DNA from 2 places in the Streptomyces sp. NPDC048277 genome. Region 2 is predicted to be linked to the other one. Evidence: riboswitches for the same ligand, from Rfam matches in the RefSeq annotation. Region 2 holds a riboswitch; the other holds the start of a gene.

What was found. A riboswitch is a leader RNA that binds a small molecule or an ion and turns the genes downstream of it on or off. The one in region 2 is predicted to bind cyclic di-AMP.
Region 1: another riboswitch for cyclic di-AMP. It lies ahead of AB0D85_RS31135 (M23 family metallopeptidase); the one in region 2 lies ahead of AB0D85_RS15610 (C40 family peptidase).

Annotation. Positions count from the first base shown of each region.
Region 1 is NZ_JBEZLQ010000016.1:89,929-99,384, reverse strand. It holds gene AB0D85_RS31160 (DUF6082 family protein) at 1-419, opposite strand, end outside; gene AB0D85_RS31155 (GTP-binding protein) at 736-1,803, shown strand; gene AB0D85_RS31150 (DNA topoisomerase IV subunit A) at 1,800-4,256, opposite strand; gene AB0D85_RS31145 (pitrilysin family protein) at 4,523-5,926, shown strand; gene AB0D85_RS31140 (pitrilysin family protein) at 5,923-7,311, shown strand; cyclic di-AMP (ydaO/yuaA leader) riboswitch at 7,523-7,687, shown strand; gene AB0D85_RS31135 (M23 family metallopeptidase) at 7,700-8,455, shown strand; gene AB0D85_RS31130 (GntR family transcriptional regulator) at 8,654-9,349, shown strand.
Region 2 is NZ_JBEZLQ010000006.1:73,244-82,699, forward strand. It holds partial or broken gene AB0D85_RS15580 (2-phosphosulfolactate phosphatase) at 1-62, opposite strand, end outside; partial or broken gene AB0D85_RS15585 (2-phosphosulfolactate phosphatase) at 246-554, opposite strand; gene AB0D85_RS15590 (DUF1232 domain-containing protein) at 578-865, opposite strand; gene AB0D85_RS15595 (hypothetical protein) at 906-2,039, opposite strand; gene AB0D85_RS15600 (FAD-dependent oxidoreductase) at 2,403-3,767, opposite strand; gene AB0D85_RS15605 (NAD-dependent epimerase/dehydratase family protein) at 4,015-5,073, shown strand; gene AB0D85_RS15610 (C40 family peptidase) at 5,120-7,525, opposite strand; cyclic di-AMP (ydaO/yuaA leader) riboswitch at 7,534-7,705, opposite strand; gene AB0D85_RS15615 (DUF1996 domain-containing protein) at 8,223-9,456, shown strand, end outside.

The sequences.
Region 1 (9,456 bases), on a different contig from region 2:
CGGCGGGTGGCTTCCCAGTACGCGCGGAAAATCGGGTTCCTCACCAGCACGCGCAGATGGCCTCGCAGCTCTTCCAGGTTGGCGATGCCGATGCGGTAGCCGAAGAGTGCGTTGGCGTAGAGCGCGTTCGCGAAGAGGTACTGGCGCCGCTGCGCGGGGGATTCCGTTTCGACCGTGCTCATCACGGCTGCCAGCTGGGGGTCGTCCATGGCCTTGTCGAGCAGACGGAGCTGGAGGCGCTGGTAGTCGGCGAGCCGCGCGCGTTGTGCCTCGAGTCCTTGTGCGGGGTTCGTGCGTGAGCATGTGGCTTCGTGCCAGTGCCGATACGCGGCGAGAGCGCTGAGGGCTCCCGCGGCGAAGGCGGCTCCCGCGGCGGCCGCGCCGTTCAGCCCCCGCCTCCGAAAGTTCCGTGTGGCCATGTCAACCCCCGAATCACGCGACCGTCCGCCGGGCGTCGGAATGCGGGGTGGCTGACGGGACCGGCGAGCGGTGGCGGCGCTTGCCGTCTCCCAGGGTGCCGAGCCGATGTGGTCGGCGGGGAGGCGGAGAAGAGGCGCACAGAAGGAAGCGAGGGTCGCACGAACCGGCGCCTTGTCCAACGTCTGCCCCGCACATGCTGCTAACAACCGTTCACTTCGCGAGGTTCGTGCCGCTCGTATCCTGGCGTGTATCCGAACCCCAGGGACGCGCCCTTCCGCGAGCCGGTGTGCGCGTCCGCGTCAGAGAGGCCCCCCGTTGGAGCAGCACCGCAGTCCCCGGCAGATCCCGGTCGTCGTACTCGCCGGATTCCTGGGCTCCGGGAAGACCACGCTCCTCAACCACCTGCTGCACCGCAGCGGCGGCAGCCGGATCGGGGCGATCGTCAACGACTTCGGCGCCATCGAGATCGACGCCATGGCCGTGGCCGGCGCCCTCGGGGACTCGACCGTCTCGCTCGGCAACGGCTGCCTGTGCTGCGCCGTGGACGCCAGTGAACTGGACCTGTACCTGGAGCGGCTCGCGAACCCCGCCACCGGCATCGATGTCATCGTCGTCGAGGCCAGCGGTCTCGCCGAACCCGAGGAACTCGTCCGGATGCTGCTCGCCAGCGAGCATCCCGGGATCGTCTACGGCGGTCTCGTCGAGGTCGTGGACGCCGCCGAGTTCGACGACACGCGCGCGAAGCACCCCGAGATCGACCGGCACCTCGCCCTCGCGGACCTCGTCGTCGTGAACAAACTGGACCGGGCCGAGCAGGGCGGCGAGCGCGTCCTGGGCCTCGTACGGTCGCTCACGGACCCGGCCGCGGCCGTCGTACCGGCCACCTACGGCCGTATCGACCCCGAATTCCTGTTCGACTGCCGGCCCGGCGAGGAGCGCATCGGGCAGCTGTCCTTCGACGACCTGCACGACCATGGCGCCGGCGGCGAGCACGAGGGGCATCTGCACACCGCCTACGACAGTCTGTCCTTCGTCTCCGAGCAGCCCCTCGATCCCCGTCGGCTCATGACCTTCCTCGACAGCCGGCCCGAGGGGCTCTACCGGATCAAGGGGTACGTCGACTTCGGGCCCCACGACACCGGGAACCGGTACGGCGTCCATGCCGTCGGGCGGTTTCTGCGCTTCTACCCGGAGCCCTGGGGGCCGGGCGCGGAGCGGCTCACCCAGCTCGTGCTCATCGGGTCCGGCATCGACGCGCCCGCGCTCCGCAAGGAGTTGGAGGCGTGCACGAACGACGCCCCACACGCCGACGAGCACGGCATGTGGGGCGTCCTGCGGTACGTACAGAGCGACGACTACGACGAGGCCGAGGCCGAGGCCTAGACCGGGCCCGCCACCACCGACACCGTCTTCGGCAGCGACACACCGGAGCCGTCCCGGCGCGGGTCGAGCTCCGGGAGTTCGGCCGGGGTGCCGTTCTTCTGGGCCGCCTTCGCCGGGACCGGGCCCGCCCAGGCGAAGGCCAGGCAGTCCTCGCCCTTCAGGAAGCGCTGGCAGCGGACACCGCCGGTGGCGCGGCCCTTGCGCGGGTACTGGTCGAACTGGGTCAGCTTGGCCGTCGTCTGCACGGAGTCGTCGAGCGTGCCGCGCGAGCCGGCCACCGTGAAGACCACCGCGTCGGCCGCCGGGTCCACCGCCGTGAACGAGATGACCTTCGCGCCCTCGATGAGCTTGATGCCCGCCATACCGCCCGCCGGGCGGCCCTGCGGACGCACCTGGGAGGCCTGGTAGCGCAGCAGCTGCGCGTCGTCGGTGATGAAGACCAGGTCCTCCTCGCCGGTGCGCAGTTCCATCGCGCCGACGATCCGGTCGCCCTCCTTGAGGGTGATGACCTCCAACTCGTCCTTGTTGGACGGGTAGTCGGGCACCACGCGCTTGACCACGCCCTGCTCGGTGCCGAGGGCCAGACCCGGCGAGGACTCGTCCAGCGTGATCAGGCAGACCACCGACTCGCCGTCCTCCAGGGAGAGGAACTCGGACAGGGGCGCGCCGCCCGCCAGGTTCGGCGCGGTCGCCGTGTCCGGGAGCTGCGGCAGGTCGACCACGTTGATCCGGAGCAGTCGGCCCGTCGAGGTCACCGCGCCGATCTCGCCGCGCGCGGTCGCCGGGACCGCCGAGACGATCACGTCGTGCTTGGCGCGCCTGCCGTCGGTGTCCGCCTGGAACGGCTCGCCGTTCATCGTGCGCGCCAGCAGGCCCGTCGAGGACAGCAGCACCCGGCACGGGTCGTCGGCCACCTGGAGATCCACCATGGCCGCCGGGGCGCCCGAGGCCTCCAGCAGGACCGTGCGCCGCTCGGTGCCGAACTTCTTGGCCACCGCCGCCAGTTCGGCCGAGACCAGCTTGCGGAGCTCCGCGTCCGACTCCAGGATCCGGGTCAGCTCGGCGATCTCCGCGGTGAGCCTCTCCTTCTCCGACTCCAGCTCGATGCGGTCGTACTTGGTGAGGCGGCGGAGGGGGGTGTCCAGGATGTACTGGGTCTGGATCTCCGACAGCGAGAAGCGCTCCATCAGGCGCTGCTTGGCGTCCGCGCTGTTCTCGCTGGAGCGGATCAGCCGGATGACCTCGTCGATGTCGACCAGGGCGGTGAGCAGGCCCTCGACCAGGTGGAGGCGGTCGCGGCGCTTGGTGCGGCGGAACTCGCTGCGCCGGCGGACCACCTCGAAGCGGTGGTCGAGGTAGACCTCCAGCAGCTCCTTGAGGCCCAGCGTGAGCGGCTGGCCGTCCACCAGGGCCACGTTGTTGATGCCGAAGGACTCCTCCATCGGCGTCAGCTTGTAGAGCTGCTCCAGGACCGCCTCCGGCACGAAGCCGTTCTTGATCTCGACGACCAGACGCAGCCCGTGCTCGCGGTCGGTGAGGTCCTTGACATCGGCGATGCCCTGCAGCTTCTTGGCGTTGACCAGGTCCTTGATCTTGCCGATGACCTTCTCGGGGCCGACCGTGAAGGGCAGTTCGGTGATGACCAGGCCCTTGCGGCGGGCGGTCACCGTCTCCACCGCCACCGTGGCCCGGATCTTGAAGGTGCCGCGGCCCGTCTCGTACGCGTCCCGGACGCCCTCCAGGCCGACGATCCGGCCGCCGGTGGGCAGATCGGGGCCCGGCACGTGCTTCATCAGCGTGTCCAGGTCCGCGTTCGGGTAGCGGATCAGGTGGCGGGCGGCCGAGATCACCTCGCCGAGGTTGTGCGGCGGCATGTTCGTCGCCATGCCGACCGCGATGCCCGAGGAGCCGTTCACCAGCAGGTTGGGGAACGCGGCGGGCAGGGCCACCGGCTCCTGCTCCTGGCCGTCGTAGTTGGGCGCGAAGTCGACCGTGTCCTCGTCGATCGACTCGGTCATCAGGCTGGTCGCCTCGGCCATCCGGCACTCGGTGTACCGCATGGCGGCCGGCGGGTCGTCGTTGCCCAGCGAACCGAAGTTGCCGTGGCCGTCGACCAGCGGGACACGCATCGAGAACGGCTGCGCCATGCGCACCAGCGCGTCGTAGATCGACGAGTCGCCGTGCGGGTGCAGCTTGCCCATCACCTCGCCGACCACGCGCGCGCACTTCACATAACCGCGCTCGGGGCGCAGCCCCATCTCGTTCATCTGGTAGACGATCCGGCGGTGCACCGGCTTGAGACCGTCGCGGGCGTCCGGCAGGGCGCGCGAGTAGATGACGGAGTACGCGTACTCGAGGTAGGAGCCGCGCATCTCGTCCACGACGTCGATGTCGAGGATTCTCTCCTCGAACGAGTCGTCGGGCGGCGGGGTCTTCGTGCTGCGGCGGGCCATCGCTGCCGGCTCCTTGCTCATGCGTGAACGGATCTGACGCGGACCATTGTGGACCGCGGTACTGACAACCCGGGCCAGGCCCCGGTCTCCGCGGCCCGCCCCGGTGCCTCGGAGGCGTTCGGAAGCGGGTGGGACGCAGGCTACGCGATCCGCTCTGGGCGTACGTCGTGCGGGAACTTCGCCGGGTCCCCGCACGCTTGCATACAGTGGCAGGACCGGCAGAAGAACCGCGGTTCGAGACCGCTTCCGCGAGCGAAGGGACGTACATGCCCATGGGTCACACGACCACGGCCGAGGCAGGCTCCGGAGGCCTGACAGCGACCGAGCACCGCTTGGCCAACGGTCTGCGCGTGGTGCTCTCCGAGGACCACCTGACCCCGGTCGCGGCGGTCTGTCTCTGGTACGACGTCGGTTCCCGGCACGAAGTCAAGGGCCGTACCGGCCTGGCTCACCTTTTCGAGCACCTGATGTTCCAGGGCTCCGCCCAGGTGAAGGGCAACGGCCACTTCGAGCTCGTCCAGGGCGCGGGCGGCTCGCTCAACGGCACCACGAGCTTCGAGCGCACCAACTACTTCGAGACCATGCCCGCCCACCAGCTGGAGCTCGCCCTCTGGCTGGAGGCCGACCGCATGGGCTCCCTGCTCGCAGCCCTGGACGACGAGTCGATGGAGAACCAGCGCGACGTCGTCAAGAACGAGCGCCGCCAGCGCTACGACAACGTGCCCTACGGCACGGCCTTCGAGAAGCTGACCGCCCTCGCCTACCCGGAGGGCCACCCCTACCACCACACGCCGATCGGCTCGATGGCCGACCTGGACGCGGCCACCCTGGAGGACGCCCGCGCGTTCTTCCGGACCTACTACGCGCCCAACAACGCCGTCCTGTCGATCGTCGGCGACATCGACCCGCAGCAGACGCTGGCCTGGGTCGAGAAGTACTTCGGCTCCATCCCGGCGCACGACGGCAAGCCCACCCCGCGCGACGGCTCGCTGCCCGAGACCATGGGCGAGCAGCTGCGCGAGGTCGTGGTGGAAGAGGTCCCCGCGCGGGCGCTGATGGCCGCCTACCGGCTTCCCGAGGACGGCACGCGCGCGTCCGACGCGGCCGACCTGGCCCTCACCGTGCTCGGCGGCGGCGAGTCCTCCCGCCTCTACAACCGCCTCGTACGGCGCGACCGTACGGCCGTCGCGGCCGGGTTCGGCCTGCTGCGGCTCGCCGGGGCGCCCTCCCTGGGCTGGCTGGACGTGAAGACCTCCGGTGACGTCGAGGTGCCGGTCATCGAGACCGCCATCGACGAGGAGCTCGCCCGGTTCGCCGCGGAGGGTCCCACGCCCGAGGAGATGGAGCGCGCCCAGGCCCAGTTGGAGCGCGAGTGGCTGGACCGGCTGGGCACCGTCTCGGGCCGCGCGGACGAACTGTGCCGCTTCGCCGTCCTGTTCGGTGACCCGCAGCTCGCCCTGACCGCCGTCCAGCGCGTCCTGACGGTCACCCCGGAGGAGGTCCAGGAGGTCGCCAAGGCCCGACTGCGCCCCGACAACCGCGCGGTGCTCGTCTACGAGCCGCTGTCCGCGGAGTCCGCGGAGCACACCCAGGAGGCGGGGCGCGGTGAGGACCCGGAACAGGAAGCGACCGTAGAGGCCGGCAACGAGAACGAGGAGACGGCCAAGTGACCGAACTCGCCACCATGGACTTCCATCCGCAGCCGCAGCCGGGCGACGCCAGGCCCTGGGCCTTCCCGGCCCCCGAGCGCGGCACGCTGGACAACGGCCTGACCGTGCTGCGCTGCCACCGCCCCGGCCAGCAGGTCGTCGCCGTGGAGGTGCTCCTGGACGCACCCCTGGACGCCGAACCGGCGGGCCTCGACGGCGTCGCCACCATCATGGCGCGCGCCTTCTCCGAGGGCACCGACAAGCACTCCGCCGAGGAGTTCGCCGCCGAGCTGGAGCGGGCCGGCGCCACCCTCGACGCGCACGCCGACCACCCCGGTGTCCGCATCAGCCTGGAGGTCCCGGCCTCCCGCCTCGCCAAGGGCCTCGGACTGCTGTCCGACGCCCTCAGGGCGCCCGCGTTCGCCGACAGCGAGGTCGAGCGGCTGGTCCGCAACCGCCTCGACGAGATCCCGCACGAGCTGGCCAACCCCAGCCGCCGGGCCGCCAAGGAGCTCTACAGGCAGCTGTTCCCGGCGACCGTGCGGATGTCCCGGCCGCGCCAGGGCACCGAGGACACGGTCGAGAAGATCGACGCGGCCGCCGTACGCGCCTTCTACGACCGGCACGTACGCCCGGCCACGGGCACCGCGGTCGTCGTCGGCGACCTGACCGGCATCGACCTGGACGAACTGCTCGGCGAGACCCTGGGCGCCTGGAGCGGCTCCACCGCGCAGCCCCGGCCGGTCCCGCCGGTCAGCGCCGACGACACCGGCCGTGTCGTCATCGTGGACCGTCCCGGAGCCGTCCAGACGCAGCTCCTCATCGGCCGCGTCGGCCCAGACCGGCACGACCGCGTCTGGCCGGCCCAGGTGCTCGGCACCTACTGCCTGGGCGGCACCCTCACCTCCCGCCTGGACAGGGTCCTGCGCGAGGAGAAGGGCTACACCTACGGCGTCCGCTCCTTCGGGCAGGTCCTGCGGTCCGCCCCCGACGGCACCGGCGCCTCGATGCTCGCCATCAGCGGTTCCGTGGACACCCCGAACACCGGCCCCGCCCTGCTGGACCTGTGGACGGTGCTGCGCACGCTCGCCGCCGAGGGCCTCACGGACGCCGAGCGCGATGTCGCCGTGCAGAACCTCGTCGGCGTGGCGCCGCTCAAGTACGAGACGGCGGCGGCCGTCGCCGGCACCCTGGCCGACCAGGTCGAGCAGCACCTGCCCGACGACTTCCAGGCCACGCTCTACCGGCAACTCGCCAATACGGGCACGGTGGAGGCCACCGCGGCGGTCGTGAACGCCTTCCCGGTGGACCGCCTGGTGACCGTCCTCGTCGGTGACGCGGCGCAGATCAAGGAGCCCGTCGAGGCCCTCGGGATCGGCGAAGTCACGGTCGTCGCGGCGGAGTAGCCCCCTGTAGGTACACGCGGCTCCACGCGCGTGTGCGGAGCCCTGGTGGCCGTCGGCCACCAGGGCTCTCGAATGTCCGAATTGGGGCGGAGGTTGCCTTTCTGCCCTGTGGGATGCGCTACAAAAACCGCGATCCGTTTGGGCATTGAAAGCACGCCCTCGTAGGTTCTCCCAGGCTGTCCGTCAGGCAGTGCGCCGCGCCCGCGGCACCGGACAGCCATCGCCGAGTCCCCGTACGGCGCGAGCCAGGGGAGCCGGGGACCCATCGCAGTCCCTGGGGTGAATCGGGCGCCCGCGCGTGTCGCGAGGGGGCCTGTAGGAGACCTTCCTGCTCCGAACCCGTCAGCTAACCCGGTAGGCGAGAGGGAAGGAAAGGACCAGCCTCTACATGGCGTTCATGTGCGCCTCCGGGAAGCACCGTCGTCCCGGCCGGGTGAAGCGCACCACCGCGCAGGCCGCCGGTATCGCGGCCCTCACCACCACCGGTGTCATCGGCACCGTCTCCGCCGCTCCGGCACTCGCCGCCGAGAACTCCGTGGAGCAGACCGGTCTCACCCCGGTCATCACGGTCAGCGACACGGTCGCCGAGCAGATCGACGCCCAGGCCGCGGCCCAGCAGGCCGCCGCCGAGCGCAAGGCGGCCGAGGAGGCCGCCCGCAAGAAGGCCGCGGCAGCGGTCGCGAAGGAGCGCGAGGCCAAGGCACGCGCCGCCCGTGAGGCCGAGCGCAAGCGTCTCAACGCCTTCGTGGCGCCGATCTCCGACTCGTACGTCTCCACCGGCTACAAGACCGGCGGCTCCCTGTGGTCCTCCGGCACCCACACCGGCATCGACTTCCACGCCGCCAGCGGCACGGTCGTACACGCCGTCGGCACCGGCACGGTCGTCTCCACCGGCTGGGGCGGGGCGTACGGCAACGAGATCGTCATCAAGATGGCCGACGGCATGTACACCCAGTACGGCCACCTGTCGTCCATCGGCGTCTCGGTGGGCCAGAAGGTCACCCCGGGCCAGCAGATCGGCCTCTCCGGCGCGACCGGCAACACGACCGGCCCGCACCTCCACTTCGAGGCCCGGACCACGGCGGAGTACGGCTCCGACGTCGACCCGGTCGCCTACCTCCGCAAGCACGGCGTGAACGTCTGACGCGGATGGTGTGAGCACCGCGAGATCCTTCGAAGCCCCGGCCTCCGAGCCGGGGCTTTCGCCGTTTTCGTGCCCCCGGTGTCCAAAATATATCCCTGGATTCCGGCCCGCCGTCGGAAATTCCCGCCCATTGCAATAGAGTCACGGAACGGGACGCCACTGGGCGGCGTTTCACGGGGATTAAGGCGGAGGTCGGACATGCGTATTCCGGCGCACTCGGTATGCACGGCGATCCGGGACGACATCGTCGCGGGTGTCTACGAGCGCGGCAGCCGGCTCACCGAGGAACTCCTGGCCCGCCGCTACGGCGTCTCGCGCGTCCCCGTCCGCGAGGCCCTGCGCACCCTGGAGGCCGAGGGGTTCGTGGTGACGCGTCGGCACGCGGGCGCGTGCGTCGCCGAGCCGACCGAGCAGGAGGCCGCCGACCTGCTGGAGATGCGGATGCTCCTGGAGCCGCTCGGCGCCGCCCGGGCCGCCCAGCGCCGCACCGAGGCCCACCTCAAGGTGCTGCGCGGGCTCGTCCGGCTGGGCCAGGAACGGGCCAGGAGGGGCAACAGCGAGGATCTGCGCTCGCTGGGCGGCTGGTTCCACGAGACGCTCGCCCAGGCCTCCGGCAGCCATGCCCTGACCTCGACGCTCACCCAGCTGCGGCACAAGATCGCCTGGATGTACACCGTCGAGGCGCCCGCCAGTCCCGTGGACTCCTGGGCCGAGCACGGCGCCATCGTGGACGCGGTCACGCGCGGCGACGGCGAGCGCGCGCGGGCGATCACCGCGCTGCACACCGAGCGCTCGACGGCCGTGCACCGGCTGCGCTTCTCCGGCGGTACGGACCGGGCGAACGGTGTGAGGACTTCGCAACACCCCGTAAACATGTCGGGCCTGCGGCATTAACACGCGCGCCGTATACAAAGAGGTGTTATTCGGTGGAGCGGTATTTCTGCTGCCCGAATTCACGCGCGCCGGGAATTGGCGGTTGCGCGTCCGGGGTGTGCCCGCCG
Region 2 (9,456 bases):
GCGGTGGCCCCGGCGACCACGAAACTCGCGCAGAGCAGCAGCCGGGCGCCGGCGACGGCCAGGGGGTGTCCGGCGGATCAGGCCGGCTGCGAGAAACGGTGCTTCTTGGCCGACCCGAGCGGGTTGTGGTGCGTGCAGCTGCAAGGCGGAGGAGGGAGTCGACGCGGAGCGTCGGCGAGTGACGACAACGCGGCAGATGTGCGTGCCAGACCCCGCGACGCCGGCATGATCCGCCGGACACCCCCTAGCGCCCCGGTGGTCCCGGCGGTGGTCTTCTGGACGACCTTGCGGCCCGCGACGTCCAGTGAACGCAGCCTCGCCGGGGAGTTGGCCAGGTCGAAGCCCGGCACCACCGGGCCGTCCTGGAAGGCCAGCCAGCCGGGGTGACGGGCCTTCAACTCCAGCGCCTCGTCGAGGGTTTCGGCGAAGACGATCCGCTCGGCGCCGAGCCGGAAGGCCCAGGCGGCCACCGTGAAGGCGCGCATCACGTCGATGACGACGGCGACTTCGGGCGTCGAGGACAGACCGGGGACACCGGTGTACGTGGCTCGCATCGCCCCATCATGCCCTGGACACCTCAGAGTTCGGGATCCTCCGTGGGCAGCACCCGGGCCGCGCGCATCGAGCGCAGGGCCAGCAGCAGGACGCCTATGTCGTCCAGGTAGATCGGGTCGGGCAGCAGGTCGGTCGGCAGCACCAGATACAGGACGGCGCCCCAGAAGATCCAGCGCGGGCCGGTCGGCAGCCCGGCCCGGCGCAGTGTGCGCCGGGTGCGCACCAGGCGTACGAGCACGGCGATCGCCCCGGCGAGCAGGGCCGCGGCGACGATCGCGCAGATCAGGAGCACGGTCGTGGTGGTGTCCATGGCTGTCCTGTCGTCCGGCCCCGATCCGGTCCGGGGTCTCTCACTGGTCCGTCTTCCCGGTTTCGTCCCCCGGCATGGCGTCCTTGTCCCGCACGGGACGCAGCCCCTTGAAGGCGCGGGTCAACTGCTGGAAGGGCGAGGCGGGTTGAGCCGCCGGAGCGACGGCGGGCGCGGGCGTGTCACGCAGGGCCGCGAGCGCCTCGTGGGCCAGCTCGGCGGACTCCCGGTACAGGTCCCGCGACCGGGTCATGGCCTCCAGGGCCTCGGCGTACTGCGCGACGAGCCCCCGCTCGCGGGCGAGCTGCTCCTCCAGCGTCATCAGGGTCCAGTTGTCGCGCAGATCGGCCAGCGCCTCCTCGGCGCCCTGCGGCGCGGGCTTGGGCAGGGCGGCGAACCGGCTCACGGCCGCGATCAGCTCGGTGGGCTCCGAGCCGTCCAGGAAGACGCTGCGCACCGCGTACTCCTGCGCCTCGTACCCGGTCGGCGCCGGGTCCGGGGGGAGCAGGACGGCACCGCCGCGGGGCACCTCGACACCGAGGTCGCGCAGCGCCCAGTTGACGGCACGGAACTGCTGGGGCGTGGCCCGGTGCTCCACGACACGGTGGACGAGGCCGGGCGGCAGCCGCCGGACCAGCGGCAGCCGGCCGAGCGTGTCGGGCGTCATCGCCTCGTGCACGACGAGGTTGACGCACCAGGCGTCCTTGGCGGCGTCGCGCAGGACCCGGCGCATGTCCTTGTCGTCGGCGGGCAGCGGGTTCACCGTGCGCAGCCGCAGGCCCGCGACGGCCGGATGGTAGTCCCAGGCGGCCTCGCCGCCGTCACCGGCCTCGTCCCCGTCGGGCCAGAACATCGTCGCCGGGGAGGGCCAGGCCTCGTCCCAGGGCCGCTCGGCCTCGGCGACGAGCTGCCACTCCCGGCCGGCCTGCTGCGCCACGAGGGTGAGCCGGGCGCGCACCGTCACGGTGCCGTCGTCGACGCGCCAGCGGGCCTCGAAGACCCGCCGGGCGGGGTCCTCGGGCACAGGGGGTTCGACGAAGTCGTCCAGGACGCCGGCGTCCTTGCGGCTGCGCAGGATCCGGCGGATCACCTCCTCGGAGTCCGGGCCCGTGTGGCGGCCGCGAGCGGGCCAGACGGTCGGCGGAAGGGCGGCACGGTCGGTGGCGGAGTTCGACATGGGCCAATCTGCTGGTGGGAGAGGGGTGCGTCCTCCAGTATCACCGCTCGGCGGTCTGTTCCACAGGGCGGGGGCCGCCCGCGCACGGCGCGTGCGCCCCGCACCCGGGGTGCGAACCGAGTGCGCCATACGACGCCGGTTCACCCGTGCCCTTGATCCGGCGCACCCCGCACAATGGTGCGGCGAACGGGGCCCGCCCACCCATCCGCTCAGGGGCGGGCCCTGTTCACCGTTGTCCGGCGGGCGGCACGGGCGGCGACGGCGAGCGCGGGGGCGGCCGCGCGCCGGTCGTCCGCCTCCGCCGAGGAATGCAGGAGGGGGGCCGACGGCAATCCGTCGGCCCCCTCCCGGCGTCTCAGCGCGTCACGCGCCGCTCTCCCGGAGCATGTCCTCGCGCTCGACGAGCTTCACGCGCTCGCGGCCCTGCGGCTCGCCCAGCGCCTTCTCGGCGGCGTCCAGCCGGTACCAGCCCTCCCAGGTGGTGAAGCGGACGTCGCGCTCGGCGAGGAAGGCGTCCACGGCCTCCGGTGCGGGCGCCTCGGGGGTGTGCAGCCGGCCGCCGGCGTAGTCGGCCAGCAGGTTGGACACCGTCTCGTTGGCGTCGCCCTTGGTGTGGCCGATCAGGCCGACCGGGCCGCGCCGGATCCAGCCGGTGACGTACGTCGACTGCAGGTGGCTGCCGGACTCCTCGATGACCCGGCCGCCCTCGTCCGGGACGGTGCCCGACTCGATGTCCCAGGGCAGCTTCGGCAGCTTGTCGGAGAGGTAGCCGACCGCGCGGTAGACCGCGGTGACGTCCCAGTCCTTGAACTCGCCGGTGCCCTTCACGTTGCCGGTGCCGTCCAGGGCGGTGCGCTCGGTGCGCAGGCCGGTGACCCTGCCGTCCTCGCCGAGGATCTCGTCCGGCGACTCGAAGAAGTGCAGGAAGAGCTTGTGCGGGCGGTTGCCGACATCGCGGATCGCCCAGTTCTCCAGGGTCTTGGCGACCATGTCGGCCTGCTTGTTGCCGCGCCGGGTCTCGATCGAGCCCTCGTCGTAGTCGATGTCCTCGGGGTCGACGATGACCTCGATGTTGGGGGAGTGGTCCAGCTCCCGCAGCTCCATCGGGGAGAACTTCGCCTGCGCCGGGCCGCGGCGGCCGAAGACGTGGACCTCCAGCGCCTTGTTGGCCTTCAGACCGTCGTAGACGTTCGGCGGGATCTCCGTCGGCAGCAGCTCGTCGGCGGTCTTGGCGAGGATGCGGGCCACGTCCAGGGCCACGTTGCCGACGCCGAGGACCGCGACCTTCTCGGCCTCCAGCGGCCAGGTGCGCGGGACGTCCGGGTGGCCGTCGTACCAGGAGACGAAGTCGGCCGCGCCGTAGGAGCCGTCCAGCTCGATGCCGGGTATGCGCAGCTCGCGGTCGGCGGTCGCGCCGGTCGAGAAGATCACCGCGTCGTAGAAGGAGCGCAGGTCGTCGAGGCTGATGTCGGACGGGTAGTCCACGTTGCCGAAGAGACGGATCTGCGGCTTGTCGAGCACCTGGTGCAGGGCCGTGATGATGCCCTTGATGCGCGGGTGGTCGGGGGCGACGCCGTACCGGATCAGGCCGAACGGGGCGGGCATCCGCTCGAAGAGGTCGATGGACACGCCGGGCTCGGCGGCCACCGCGGACTTGAGCAGGGCGTCGGCGGCGTAGATCCCGGCGGGGCCGGCTCCGACGATGGCTACCCGCAGGGGGCGCGGCATGATCAGGTTCCCTTCGAGTGAGGACAATCGATCTCGAACGGGAAGCCTAAGCTAAGGCAGTCCTAAGTCGGTACGCGGGTCCGGCCTATGACCCCATAAGCCGATCTTATGGCTTGTGTCGGGTCCGGCTTATGTCCCGAGGACCCTACCGGTGCCCTCCCGGTGCTTGGCGGCCGCCCCGGACATGCACCAACCTGTCCTCTGCGGCGCACCGAGGAGCGGTGGCCGGAGGGCGAGGGGTGAGAGCGTGGACGCACGCGGGGAGACGGCCGTCGCGGTGACCGGCGGCAGCGGATTCGTCGGCAGCCATCTGGTACGGCGGCTGCTGGAGCGGGGGTACCGGGTCCACGCCACCGTCCGCAGAGCCGCCGACGCGGCCAAGGTCCGGCCCCTGTGGGAGCTCCAGGAGGCATTCCCCGGGCAACTCACCCTGTTCGAGGCCGACCTGCTCAAGGAGGGCTCCTTCGACGAGGCGTTCCGCGGCTGCGCGACCGTCTTCCACGTGGCCTCGCCGTTCCTGATGCCCGAGCGGATCGAGGACGGCCAACGGGACATGGTGGACCCGGCGTTGCTCGGCACCCGCAACGTGCTCGGCAGCGTGGGGCGCACCCCCGAGATCGAGACCCTGGTCTTCACCTCCACCGTGGGCGCGATCTTCGGCGACTACGCCGACGTCCGCGAGATGGCCGGCCAACTGCTCACGGAGAAGTACTTCAACACCAGCAGCACGGTGGCGAACAACCCCTACCACTACGCCAAGACGGTCGCCGAACGCGCCGCCTGGGACGCCGAGGCCGCCCAGGACCGCTGGCGCATGGTCTCGATCAACCCCGGCCTGATCCTCGGCCCCTCCCTCACGCCCGCCTCCGAGTCCGGCAGCCTGTTCCTGCTGGACGAGCTGTTCAAGGGCTACTTCTGCTACGGCGCCCCGGACTTCAGCTTCACCACCGCGGACGTCCGCGACGTGGCCGACGCGCACATCGCGGCGGCGGAGAACCCGGCGGCCGGGGGCCGGTACATCGTGGCCAACGAGACGATGACGTCCTTCCACGACATGTCCCGCATCATCCGCACCCGGCACCCCCGTGACCTGCGCCTGCCGCGCACCGCGCTCCCGCACTGGCCGGTACGGATCCTGGGCCCCCACTTCGGCCTGACCCAGGACTACATACAGAAGCACCTCGGCATCCGCTTCCGCGTCGACAACAGCCGCAGCGTCAACGAACTGGGCCTCGCCTACCGGCCGATCGAGGAGACCCTCCTGGACCACCACGAGAGCTGGCGCACGCGGCGGCGGAGGGCCTGAGGCGGGGCTGACCTCGACGGCCGGAGGGCCGGACGGCCCGGACGGGCTACGCGGGGCGGACCACCCGGTGGATCGCCGACTCCCCGGCGTTGTAGATCGACTCCTCGCGGATGAGCGCCCCCGGGTTCGACGCGTGGACCATCTGGCCGCCGCCCGCGTAGATCCCGACGTGGCTGTCGTTGTCGAAGAAGAAGATCAGGTCACCCGGCTCGATGGCGGCCAGCGTCATCGGGGTGCCGGCGAAGGTCTGCTCCGCCGCGGTGCGCGGCAGCCAGACACCTGCGGCGCGCCAGGCGGCCTGGGTCAGGCTGGAGCAGTCGTACGACTCCGGCCCGGTCGCCCCCCAGACACACGGCCGCCCGATCTGCGCCCGCGCGAACGCCAGCGCCTTCATGGCCTTCCCAGGCTCGGGCGCGGCGCCCGGCTGGAGGAGGGCGCCGGGGTCGGTGAAGGTGCCGGGGGCGAAGGAGCCGGTGGCGTAGCCGGGAACGGCCATGGGGGGAAGCGGAGCCGCGGTGACCGGGGGCGCGGTGGGGAGCGGCGTGGTGGCGGCCGGGGGTGCGGCGACGGGCATCGGAGCCGGGGCGGCGGGGGGTGCGGCGACGGGCATCGCGGCGGGAGCGGGGGCCATGGTGGCGGCGGCCATGGCTGCGGGGGCGAAAGCCGCGGGGGCAAAGGCCATGTCGTCCACGGGCATCGCCGCGGGGGCGGGGGCCATGGTGCCCGCGGCCATGGCCGCGGGGGTGGGGGCGGGGGCCATGGGCATGGCGGCCATCGTCATGGGGCTCATGGGTTCCGCAGCCATGGGGGCGGCGTACGCGGTGGTGGTGGGCTGCGGCCCGGCGGGATAGGCGTTCGGGGCGGCGGCGGGAGGCGCTGCGGGGAAGCCGCCGCCGGTGGCCTGCGCCATGGGGGCCATCGGGGCCATGGGAGCCATGGGCGTGGCAGCGGGGGCTGCCATGGCGTACGTGCCGGTGGCGTAGACAGGCTCGGCGGGGGCGGGCGCAGGGGCCGGGGCCGGAGCTGCGGCGGCATAGGTGGCGGCCGGGGGCGCTGCGGTGTAGGCGGCGGACGCGCCCGGAGTCATGACCCGGAAGGAGCCGGTGTCCATCGGGTTCTGCGCGGGGAGAACGGCGGTGGCGGCGGCAGCGTCGGCCGCGAAGGTACCGGAGCCCGGGTCCGGTATGGGGGTGTAGGCGGTGGACGCACCGGGGGTCATCACCCGGAACGAGCCGGTGTCCGCCGGGTTCGGGGTGGGGGCGCCGCGCGTCTCCATGGGGGGCACGGTCGGGAAGCTGCCCGTGCTGCCCGGGCTCATCACTCGGTAGGTACCGGTGTCCGCCGGGGACGCGGCCTGAGGGGCGGCGGCCGCGCCCGGGCTCATCACCCGGAACGTGCCCGTGTCGGCCGGGGACGCGGCCTGAGGGGCGGCGGAGGCGCCGGGGGTCATCACCCGGAACCCGCCGGTGTCCGCCGGGGACGGGGCAGGAGCGGCGCCCGCGCTGCCCGGGGTCATCACCCGGAACCCACCGGTATCTGCCGGGTTCGGGGTGGGGGCGGTGTTCGTGTCCATGGGGGGCACGGTCGGGAAGCTGCCCGTGCTGCCGGGGGTCATCACGCGGAAGGAACCCGTGTCCGCGGCGGTCACCGTCGGGAACGCGGCCGTGCCGGTGGGGGCGTTGCCCCGGAAGGAGCCGCTGTCGGTGCGCTGGGCCGGGATGCCGACGGCGGGCGCCTGCCACTGCTGCGCCGGAGCCGGAGCCGGAGCCGGAGCCTGGGCCTCGGGCGTGGGCCAGGGGCTCTGCGCCGCGGGGGCGGGCTGTGCGGCCGGAGCGGGCTGCGCGGCGGGGGCCGTTTCGAGCGCCGCGATCGCCCGCTGCCCGGTGCGCTGGGACAGCACCTCACGCGCCTTGGCGATCTTGAGCTGGCTCTTGGTCTTGGACGTGCCCGGTGCGTGCCGCTGCGGCACGGAGGCGGGCGGGGCCTTGGGCTCCGTCGCCGGGGCCGTGGGCAGCGCCGTGCTGGGACCCGCCGTCAGTTCCAGCTTCGGGCGCTCCGCCGGCAGCTCGCGGACGACCTCGATGTCGCTCTGCGCGGACGACCCCGCGGGCAGCGCCAGACGGGACGGGCCGGAGTCCTCCAACTGGCTGAGCAGGTCGGCGGCCATGGCGCTGACGGGCCGACGCGGGGCCGAACGATCGGGCATCCGGTCGGACGGCAGCGCGGCCGGAACGCTCGGCCCCAGCTTCGTACGCGCCCCCTCGAACCACTCCCGGGCGATGTTGTCGAGGCCCGGGTCGTCACGACGCTGCCGCTTGAACAGCGGAACACCGCGGGAGCGCGAACCCCCGCTCATCGCACGTGTCGCGTTGTAGTTCCCGGTGGCGTTCTCGGCCTGGTCGTAGAGGTTGTTGATCCGCTGCCGAACCTCGTCACGGCTCTCGGACGCCATGGGGGTCGTGCTCCTTCCGTACTCCGCCTACCGGGTTAGCTGTCGGGTTCGGGCGTCGAATCCGGAAGGTATGCCCTACGGCCTTGCCTCGGGGGGCAGTTGGCCGATTCACCCCAGTGCGTCGGTTGGGTCCCCGGCTCCGGATCGCCCTCCAGGGCCCGGACTCGGCGGAGGCCGCGCGGCCCGGCGGGATTCGCCGGGGGGAGCCGAGCGGCTTGGACGTCAACTTAGCCAACTTGTGTCACTCGTGTGAAGGTTGAAGTGCGTAATGTCCGATACGTATTTGTGATGTTCGTCGTACTGTTCGGAACTCGACCGTGAGGGACGGCATTTCGCGCGATGATCGATCGCCCCCGTGCAATCGCCGCTCCAGCAGCGCTTCTCCCGGTGTCCGGGTCGGAACTCCTCGCCAACTCCCCGTCTCCTTGTCGGCGCCCGTGTCGATCGGTGTGACGCGCCTTCCGATGTGAGCACTCCGTTGTCAGTCGATTACTTGATGGAGTCGCTTCCTGTGAGGTCGCCGTGAATTCGTGGGTCTGTTGAACACGGCGGTGTCGCGGGCCGTATGGGGCGGGGGATTTCCATGCCCGGCCGCCCACGACCACGCAGGGGTACGACCGTGAGTAGGACCTTGAGACGCAACAGGCGCAGACGTCCGACCGGTGCACGGCGCGCGACCTTCGCGGCGGTGGCACTCATGCTCGGAGGGGGAGGACTGGTCGCGGTGAACGTCTACGCCTCGGCCACCGAAGGGGGATCGGACCAGCAGCCCTGGCCGAGTGCCCAGGTGCTCTCCGCGCCCACGGTCTACTGCCCCGACGTCGGCAGCAAGTTGACGGCCGTGCCCGACGCGGCCCGGCCCGACGTCGACCGTGAACTCGCCCAGCTGGACCAGCAGATCGCGGCCGCCTACCAGCAACTCAAGGAATCTGCCCAGTCCGTCCAGCAGGACCCCGGGTTCGCCGACCAGGCGATCATGAACCCGCTGAAGGAGAAGCGGTCCGCGACGCTCCAGCGCATCGCCGACGCCATCGGCCGCGAGGGCGACCGCCCCCAGGGCCTCGACGACCTCGCGGCCTGCACCCTGCACTCCTCGAACCAGGGCGGCGAGCAGTCGGCGGCACCCCAGGGCGGCGCCACGCCGAGTCAGGGCAGTGCCGCGCCGAGCCAGGGCACCGGCGCCGGCGGCCAGGGCGGCAACGGACCCGTCGCCGCCGACTACGCCGACATCACCTCCGTCCAGCCGAATGTCGCGACCCCGGCCGAGCAGTCCGGCGGCTCCACCGGCAGCTTCAGCTCCAGCTGTGGTGTGAACGCGAACGGCCTGTTCAACTCGGACAACGTGATCGTCGCGCCCGGTGTCTCCAACGGGGCCCACCACTTCCACGACTATGTCGGCAACCAGTCCAACAACGCCTTCGCCAGTGACCAGGACCTCGCGAACGCCGACACGAGCTGCACGGACCGGGGCGACAAGTCGTCGTACTTCTGGCCCGTGCTGCGGCTGCAGAACGGCAAGCAGGAGCGGGACGCCGGCAAGCCGGGCGGCGGTACCGAGGGCAACGCCGGCCAGATCGTCACGGCCAAGCAGGTCACGCTGACCTTCGAGGGCAACCCGCGCTCCCAGGTGACCGAGATGCCGCGGCTGCTGCGCATCATCACCGGCGACGCCAAGGCCTTCGTCAACGGCCCGGCCAACGCCAACGCCTCCTGGAGCTGCACCGGTTTCGAGGACCGGCAGCTGAAGGACAAATACCCGCTGTGTCCCGCGGGCAGTGACGTCGTGCGGACCTTCAGGTTCCAGAGCTGCTGGGACGGACGGAACATCGACAGCGCCAACCACCGTACGCATGTGGCCTTCGCCGCCCCCGACGGCAGCTGCCCGGCCGGCTTCCGGGCGATCCCGCAGCTGGTGCAGCGCCTCGTCTACG